2 regions of the Massilimicrobiota sp. An80 genome follow, and region 2 is predicted to be linked to the other one. Evidence: a T-box and tRNA genes for the amino acid it is inferred to sense, from the RefSeq annotation. Region 2 holds a T-box; the other holds one or more tRNA genes.
What was found. A T-box is a leader RNA that pairs with one kind of tRNA and senses whether it is charged. The one in region 2 lies ahead of leuS (leucine--tRNA ligase), so its partner is inferred to be a tRNA-Leu.

Region 1: it has a tRNA-Leu gene. The T-box ahead of leuS (leucine--tRNA ligase) is inferred to sense a tRNA for this amino acid. The anticodon was not compared.

What each region holds. Positions count from the first base shown of each region.
Region 1 is NZ_NFHI01000012.1:33,633-38,062, forward strand. It holds gene B5G32_RS05010 (aminotransferase-like domain-containing protein) at 1-639, shown strand, start outside; gene B5G32_RS05015 (tautomerase family protein) at 687-1,028, shown strand; tRNA gene B5G32_RS05020 (tRNA-Asn) at 1,112-1,187, shown strand; tRNA gene B5G32_RS05025 (tRNA-Glu) at 1,195-1,270, shown strand; tRNA gene B5G32_RS05030 (tRNA-Val) at 1,274-1,349, shown strand; tRNA gene B5G32_RS05035 (tRNA-Thr) at 1,359-1,434, shown strand; tRNA gene B5G32_RS05040 (tRNA-Lys) at 1,442-1,517, shown strand; tRNA gene B5G32_RS05045 (tRNA-Leu) at 1,524-1,606, shown strand; tRNA gene B5G32_RS05050 (tRNA-Gly) at 1,612-1,685, shown strand; gene B5G32_RS05055 (hypothetical protein) at 1,826-2,005, shown strand; gene B5G32_RS05065 (ArsR/SmtB family transcription factor) at 2,691-3,038, shown strand; gene B5G32_RS05070 (cation transporter) at 3,056-3,274, shown strand; gene B5G32_RS05075 (heavy metal translocating P-type ATPase) at 3,357-4,430, shown strand, end outside.
Region 2 is NZ_NFHI01000007.1:1,638-6,067, forward strand. It holds gene leuS (leucine--tRNA ligase) at 1-2,316, opposite strand, end outside; T-box leader at 2,352-2,557, opposite strand; gene B5G32_RS03160 (TrmH family RNA methyltransferase) at 2,603-3,328, opposite strand; gene B5G32_RS03165 (M48 family metallopeptidase) at 3,325-3,990, opposite strand; gene sspI (small acid-soluble spore protein SspI) at 4,050-4,241, shown strand; gene B5G32_RS03175 (hypothetical protein) at 4,236-4,430, opposite strand, start outside.

The sequences.
Region 1 (4,430 bases), on a different contig from region 2:
AAAGAAATTTTAAAATTAGCTAAAGACAATGGTGTTCTTATTTTAGAAGATAATCCTTATGGAGATTTAAGATTTGAAGGTGAAGCTATTCCTTCTATAAAATCATTGGATGAAGATGGATTGGTTATTTATGCAGCAAGTCTTTCTAAAATTATTGCGCCTGGAATGCGTGTGGCTTGTTGTATAGCACCAAAAGCGATTATTCAAAAAATGACAGTTGCCAAACAGGCCAGTGATGTTCATTCTAATCTTTGGGCTCAAAAAGTTATGGCACGATATCTTCAAAATTATGATATGGATGCACATATTGAACGTATTCGAATGATTTATAAACAAAAATGTCACTTAATGCTTGATGAAATGAAAAAACATTTTCATCCGGATGTTCAATATACAATACCAACAGGTGGAATGTTTATCTGGGTGACATTGCCTGAAAGTGTTGATATGTTGACATTTGTGAAAAAAGCTTTGGAAAAGAATGTGGCAGTTGTACCAGGAAATGCATTCTTAGATGATGATACGAAAGAATGTCATAGTTTTAGAATGAATTATTCAACACCAACCAATGAAAAGATCAAAGAAGGAGTTAAGATTTTAGGTGAAATAACATATGAAATGTTATCTATTTCGTCATAATTTTTAAAGCTGTTTATATATAATGGATAAATGGGAGGAAAAATAGTATGCCGTATATAACATTTACAACAACAAAAACATTAACATTAAATCAAGAAAAAGCATTAAAAGAAAGTGCTGGTCAATTAATTTCTATTTTACCTAATAAAAAAGAAGAAAACTTAATGATTCATATTGAAGATAATCAAGTCATGTATTTTAGAGGACAGGAAATGGAATGTATGAAAATATCTTGTCAGCTTTTTCATACAACAGATTATCAATATAAAAAAGAGTTTGCTGAAAAACTGTTGAAAGAAGTTGAACGTATTACCAAAATACCTGTGGAACAGCAATATCTTTCTATTGAAGAATTTGAAAATTGGGGTAAAAATGGAGAATATTTATAGAAGTCAAAATGACTTCTATTTTTTTTAAAAAAAGACTTGCATTACATGAAATGATATGATAATATATTTAGGCAATCGAAAATGCTTGAATAGCTCAGTTGGTAGAGCAATCGGCTGTTAACCGATCGGTCGTAGGTTCGAGTCCTACTTCAAGCGCCATTTTTGAGGCCTGTTGGAGAAACGGTTAACTCACATGCCTTTCACGCATGCATTCACGGGTTCGAATCCCGTACAGGTCACCATATGGAGGTTTAGCTCAGTTGGGAGAGCATCTGCCTTACAAGCAGAGGGTCAGCGGTTCGAGCCCGTTAACCTCCACCATTTTTTTATGCCGGCTTAGCTCAATTGGTAGAGCAACTGACTTGTAATCAGTAGGTTGAGGGTTCAAGTCCTTTAGCCGGCACCATGTTTTTGACCCGCTAGCTCAGTAGGTAGAGCATCTGACTTTTAATCAGAGGGTCAGGCGTTCGAGTCGCCTGCGGGTCACCATTTTATGCGGATGTGGTGAAACTGGCAGACACGCTAGACTTAGGATCTAGTGCTTCGGCGTGCAGGTTCAAGTCCTGTCATCCGCACCAGACAAGCGGGTGTAGTTCAATGGTAGAACTTCAGCCTTCCAAGCTGACTACGTGGGTTCGATTCCCATCACCCGCTCCATTTTATTAATAGAGTAAAAAAATGTAGAGTATATCAACTAAATATCTATTTTGGCAAACTCAATAACAGTGGTTCGGCTATAAGCTATGTTGTAATCAACATAGTTTTTTTGTGCCTAAATTCAAAAGGAGGATTGATATATGGATGTTTCAGTAAAAAATTTGAAGTTAAAAAGAAGCGATACTATTGAAATGTTAAAAAAGAATCTGAAAAGGTATATGTTATTAAAACAATTTCCATTAAATTATTTGGATAGACTCCAGTCTTATAGTAGTTCACTTATAAAAGTTTCTGATAATTCGTCTTATCATTCTAATTAAAACAACTTAAGATGTTAAGAGAACTCAAAAATAAAATAGAATGCAAAATATATATTGGAATCTTTTTATAATGGATCTTATTTTGCTTATAATGCTATTAGATAAAAAGATTGTTTGGAAAAGGGCGTAAAAATGATTCACTGATTAGTAGCACATTTATGAAAAGACGTTTCTTATTTTTGAACGATTCATAGTATTCAGCAATAAAGAAGTCAAGATATTAACAAGTCTCTATCTTTGACTTCTTTTATGTTTCATATTTATAGTTTTTTGAAAAATGAGATTCTTTATGAAGAATGGGAAACGAAATGAAGAAATAACATGATTTGTGTTATTGTTTGCTTTCTTTAGGGTAATTGATAATGATGATAAATATGAAAATGATACTAATGAGTTTTAAACCAACTGATAGACCTAATAGAAAACCATGAATAAAAGATGGTAAAGTAACAAAAGAAACAATCCAAGATATGATTTCTCCTATTATTAAACATATGAGCCCGGTTTTTAATTTTTTTAGCATAAAACTTCACTCCATTCTTAATATTTTATCTACTATGATACTAACAGAAAGAGAAGAATCAAATCTATCAAATTTATGTAAAGTTTTTATTGACAAAGAAGAATAATAGTAATATATTTATATATGAAGAAATGTTCATATGTTCATTGAAAGGATGATGTTATGGGATTGAATCAAGAAAATTTAGAAGTTCATGAAGATATTGTCAAGCGAGTTCAAGATAAACAGCCGGATGATGAATATTTATATGAATTAGCTGATTTATTTAAAGTTTTTGGGGATACAACACGTATCAAGATTCTCTATGCATTGTTTGAAAGTGAATTATGTGTAGGAGATATCGCATTAGTTTTAGGAATGAGTCAATCAGCAGTGAGTCATCAGTTGAGAGTTCTCAAAGATAGTAAATTGATTAAATTCAGACGTGAAGGAAAGGTTATTTTTTACTCATTAGATGATGATCATGTTAGAACAATCATGTCTATGGGTATGGAACATGTAGAAGAATAAGAAAGGGGAAAAAGAAGATGAAAAAGACATATAAAGTTGATGTAGATTGTGCAAACTGTGCAGCTAAAATGGAAGAAGCTGTTAAAAAAACAGAAGGTGTGAAAGATGCAACTTTAAGTTTTATGACTTTAAAACTAAAAGTTGAATTTGAAGATGGAGTTAATATTGATGAAGTCATGCAAAAAGCTTATAAGAATTGTAAAGTCGTAGAAGATGACTGTGAAATTTATTTATAGAATAAATTCCCTTAAAAAGGGATATTTATTTAGATGATATATGAATGAGTGAACATATATTAAAATGAATAGGAGTGTTATGATGAATAAAAAACAAAAGAAAGTTCTTTATAGAATTCTGTTATCTTTAGGATTCATGATTGGAATCATGATTTTAACTTCATATGTTTCTGTGAATTTATATGTAGAAGTGGTACTTTATCTAATACCTTATCTGATTATTGGGTATGATATTTTAAGAAAAGCGATAAAAGGTATATTAAAAAGACAGGTTTTTGATGAAAACTTTTTGATGGCTGTTGCGACTGTAGGCGCTATGTGTTTAGGTGAATTCCGTGAAGGTGTCGCTGTCATGCTGTTTTATCAGATTGGCGAATTGTTCCAAAGTGTTGCAGTCGGTAAAAGTCGTCGTAATATTGCCGCATTAATGGATATTCGTCCCGATTATGCTAATATGATGATAGATGGTAAGCTTCAAAAAGTTGATCCAGATGATGTCGAAATAGGTAGTGAAATCATTGTCAATCCTGGTGAAAAAGTGCCTATTGATGGTATTATTGTTGAAGGGAATACAACATTTAATACGAGTGCTTTGACAGGGGAAAGTGTGCCAAGAGATGCACATTGCGGCGATGAAGTCATCAGTGGTTTTATTAATATGACTGGTGAAATTAAAGTGAAAACAACAAAGGAATTTGGTGAATCAACAGTTTCTAAAATTCTTGATTTGGTAGAAAATTCAAGTATGAAAAAGTCACGTTCAGAAAACTTTATTACTAAGTTTGCCAGATACTATACACCAGCAGTTTGTTATAGTGCATTGGCATTAGCGATAATTCCACCTGTTGTTTTGATGTTGATGGGGAAAGATGCCTCATGGGCTGATTGGATTATTCGTGCGTTAACATTCCTCGTTATCAGTTGTCCATGTGCTTTGGTTATTTCTATACCACTCAGTTTCTTTGGTGGCATTGGTTGTGCTTCAACAAAAGGAATTTTGGTGAAGGGTTCAAATTATCTCGAAGCTCTTGCCAGTGCCAAATATATTGTTTTTGACAAAACGGGAACACTGACAAAAGGGGTTTTTGAAGTAACGCATATTGATCCAACTGATAATTATGATCAGCAACAGTTATTGTATTATGCAGCTCATGTG
Region 2 (4,430 bases):
ATTATCTTGAGCTAAAGCTTCCTGTTTCACGACTTCATCATCTTCATCTTTATTCACAGTGATTTTAGCACGAAGTTTTCCATTAACCTGTACAGCCATTTCAATTGTTGACTGTTCCAACATCGCTTCATCATATGTTGGCCATGGTTCATAAGCTAATGTTTCATCATGTCCAAGTAACTGCCACATTTCTTCACAGACATGTGGAGCGATACAGCTTAACATTTTCACTAAGTTTTCAGCATATGGACGATAGACAGTTTTAGCTTTATAAGCTTCATTGACAAAAATCATCATTTGTGAAATAGCAGTATTAAATCCTAATGTTTCATAATCATGAGTGACTTTTTTAACAGTAGAATGATAAACAAAGTCTAATGAATGATCATTTTCATCACTTAATTTATCAGATTCCACAATCAAACGATACACACGATCCAACCATTTTCTAGCACCGTCAACACCTGTTTCACTCCATGGTTTACTTGCTTCCAAAGGTCCCATAAACATTTCATAAACTCTTAATGTATCAGCCCCATAAGTTTGAACAATATCATCAGGATTAATGACATTACCTTTAGATTTACTCATCTTTTCACCATTTGTTCCTAAAATCATACCTTGATGATATAATTTCTGGAATGGCTCAGGATGTGACAAATATCCTTTATCGTATAAATAACGATTCCACATACGAGAATATAATAAGTGTCCAACAGCATGTTCTGGTCCACCAACATATAAATCAACTGGTAACCAGTGATCCAATAACTTTCTATCAGCAATCGCATGATCATTATGTGGATCAATATATCGCATATAATACCAGCTGCTTCCCGCACTTCCTGGCATTGTACTTGTTTCACGTTTTCCAGCTTTTCCATTCACAGTGACATTCACCCAGTCTGTAGCTTTATCCAATGGTGATGCCCCACTTTTAGAAGGTGAGTAATCTTCTAATGGTGGTAAAATCAATGGTAATTCATCATCTGATAATGCAACGGAAGTGCCATCATCAAAATTAATCACTGGAATTGGTTCTCCCCAATATCTTTGACGTGCAAAGATCCATTCTCTTAAACGATAATTCACTTTCTTTTCACCACAATGATGATCAGTTAACCATTGAATCATTGTTTCAATGGCATCTTCTTTGTTCATACCATTTAAGAAATCAGAATTAATATGATTTCCATCCTGTGTCCATGCTTCTTTTGTAACATCTCCACCTTCAAGCACTGGAATAATTTCAAGACCAAATTTATTCGCAAATTCCCAGTCACGATCATCATGAGCAGGAACCGCCATAATAGCACCAGTTCCATATCCTGCTAAAACATAATCTGAAATCCAAATAGGTATTTTCTTTTGATTCACTGGGTTAATTGCATAAGCACCAGTAAAGACACCTGTTTTATCTTTATTTAATTCAGTACGTTCTAATTCAGATTTTGTAGCACAGACTTTCACATAGGCTTCAATCGCTTCTTTTTGTTGTGGTGTTGTAATCTTAGCTACCAATTCATGTTCAGGAGCTAACACACAATAAGTTGCGCCAAAAAGCGTATCACAACGTGTTGTAAACACAGTAAACTGTTCATCATGTCCATCAACTTGGAAATGCACATGAGCGCCAATAGATTTTCCAATCCAGTTTCTTTGAATTTCTTTGGTAGATTCAGGCCAATCAACATCCTCTAAACCAGCCAATAATTTTTCAGCATAAGCAGGGATATCAATAACCCACTGTTTCATATTCTTTCTAATAACTGGGTATCCCCCACGTTCACTTTTTCCATCAATGATTTCATCATTAGCTAAAACAGTTCCTAATTCTTCACACCAGTTCACTGGAATATCCACATTTTTAGCTAAACCATCTTCATAAAGCTGTTTAAAAATCCATTGTGTCCAATGATAATAATCAGGATCACAAGTAGAAATACATTTATCCCAATCAAATGAAAAACCTAACATCTTTAACTGATGTGTAAAAGTTTCAATATTATGACGTGTAAATCCTTCAGGGTGATTTCCTGTTTTAATCGCATATTGTTCAGCTGGTAATCCAAAAGCATCAAATCCCATTGGATGTAAAACATTATATCCCTGCATTCTTTTCATACGTGACATAATATCTGTTGCTGTATATCCTTCAGGATGCCCAACATGTAATCCTTGTCCTGATGGATATGGAAACATATCTAAAGCATAGTATTTAGGTTTTGAAAAATCCCAAACATCAGTATAGAAAGTCTGATGTTCATCCCAATATTTTTGCCATTTCTTTTCAATGGCTTGATGATCAAATGGCATCATTTATCCCTCCTTATAATATAAAAAGCCGTCCTTCTAAGGACGACTTGATCGCGATACCACCTTAGTTCATATATGGAATCCATATATGCTCTCAAAACTTTAACGCAGTTAACGACAAAGACTACTCTTTTCATCTTTGTATCTCCAAGGCGAGTTCATTGCCTAACCTGTCTATTTCCACCACCCATAGACTCTCTAAAAAGTATCACCAACTACTACTCCTTTTCATCGATTCTAAACACAGAATATTATATCATATGTTTATTATTTTGCAAATCTTTTCTTAAATTTTAGGAAAATGATACATAACAATAGCTCCAGCAATCGCAACATTTAAAGATTCAATCGCTTGAATAGGAATATATAAATGAGCATCACATGCATCTAAAACAGCTTGAGAAACACCCTGTCCTTCATTACCTAACACAAAAGCCATTTTGTCTTGTGGCTGATAGTGATGAATAGGTTGTGCCTGATGTAATGATGTTCCATAAACTCTGACATCATTTTGTCGGAGTGATGTGATAGCTTCTATCAAATCCATTTGACAGATGGACATTTGAAAAAGTGCTCCCTGTGTTGCACGAATGACTTTATCATTATATAAATCCACACTATTATAGGACATGATAATTTGATCATAGCCCAGTGCTAATGCTGTTCTGATAATCGTTCCTAAATTACCAGGATCTTGAATATTATCCAATAACAGATAACGCTGATGATTGGTATTGAAAAGACGATGATGTGGTTTATGACAGATGGCCATAATAGGTTGTGGTGTCTTTGTAAAAGCGAGCTTTTCCATGATATTGGAAGATACATAAATCGTTGGTTCTTCAAATGTTTCATGAAGCGTTGTAATAATTGTTTCAATACAATTGGCTTTTTTAGCTTCTTCAACCAAATGATACCCTTCAATTAAAAATTGATCTTCTAAATCACGGTATTTCTTTTGTTTCAATTTCATGATTTTTTTTATTGTTTCATTTTGTATAGATGTAATCATGTATGCTTCTCCTTTAAACGTTTTTGAATTTCCTGATAACAAGGCATTCTTTGAGCTATTTCCTGATAAAACAAAGCAGAGTGATTAGGCTGTAAAAAGTGTACGAGTTCATGAAGAATGACATAATCAATAAGTTCTTTTTCCAAATGAATAAGTCCTAAATGAAAAGAAACACGATGATCACGATAATAACAGCTTCCCCATCGACTCTTATATTTTTTAATCTCAATCAAAGGCATATCTAAATCAAAATCATAAGCTAAATAAGCAATGATTTTCTCTTCAATGTAATCATGTAATATTTGACGACACATTTTTTCAATACATGTTTGTATATCACGATGATAAACATAAATATCCTGATGATGAAATTGACATTTTTTTATTCCTATATCACGTAAAACAATACGATATCGCTGATTAAAAATCAAGACATATCCATGATCACAATATTGAGCATAAGGCTGATAAGCATTGATTTGTTTCAGTAAGCGTTTTTGATAAGTCTGTATTGTTTTTTCAATATATTCTAATGGTGTTCCATAAGGTGCACTGACAAATAACATTCCATCTTTAACACGCATACGTATATTTTTCATATACTTATATGTTAACTGATATGTTATAGTTTCACCATTTAATAAGATTTGATACTCTTTCATAAAACTCCCTGTATAAATCAAAATATTTATCCCATATTATATAAGAAAGGACTGATAAAATGCGTGAAGCACTTTTAATGAATCTCAAAGGATTTTCTCCAGCACAACTCCAAGAAACAATTGATGAAGGTATTGCTTCTCAAGAAGAAACAATTCTTGTTGGTTTAGGTGTTCTTTTTGAAGAATACTATAATTCTTTGGATCAGACTTCTAAACAACATTTTTTACAAAGCCTGAGTGCTCTTTTATAGACCATTTGATGGTCTTTTTTTATGAATATATAATTGTTTCACTTGTCTTAATGCAATAAACAGACATAAGAAAATAAAATTCCATTGAAATAAATCCAACATTGGAACAAAGAACAAAATAATCGCAATCAAGCATAAAACAAGAATAAATTTATATGTCAGAATATTTTCATAAGTATCAAATATGAT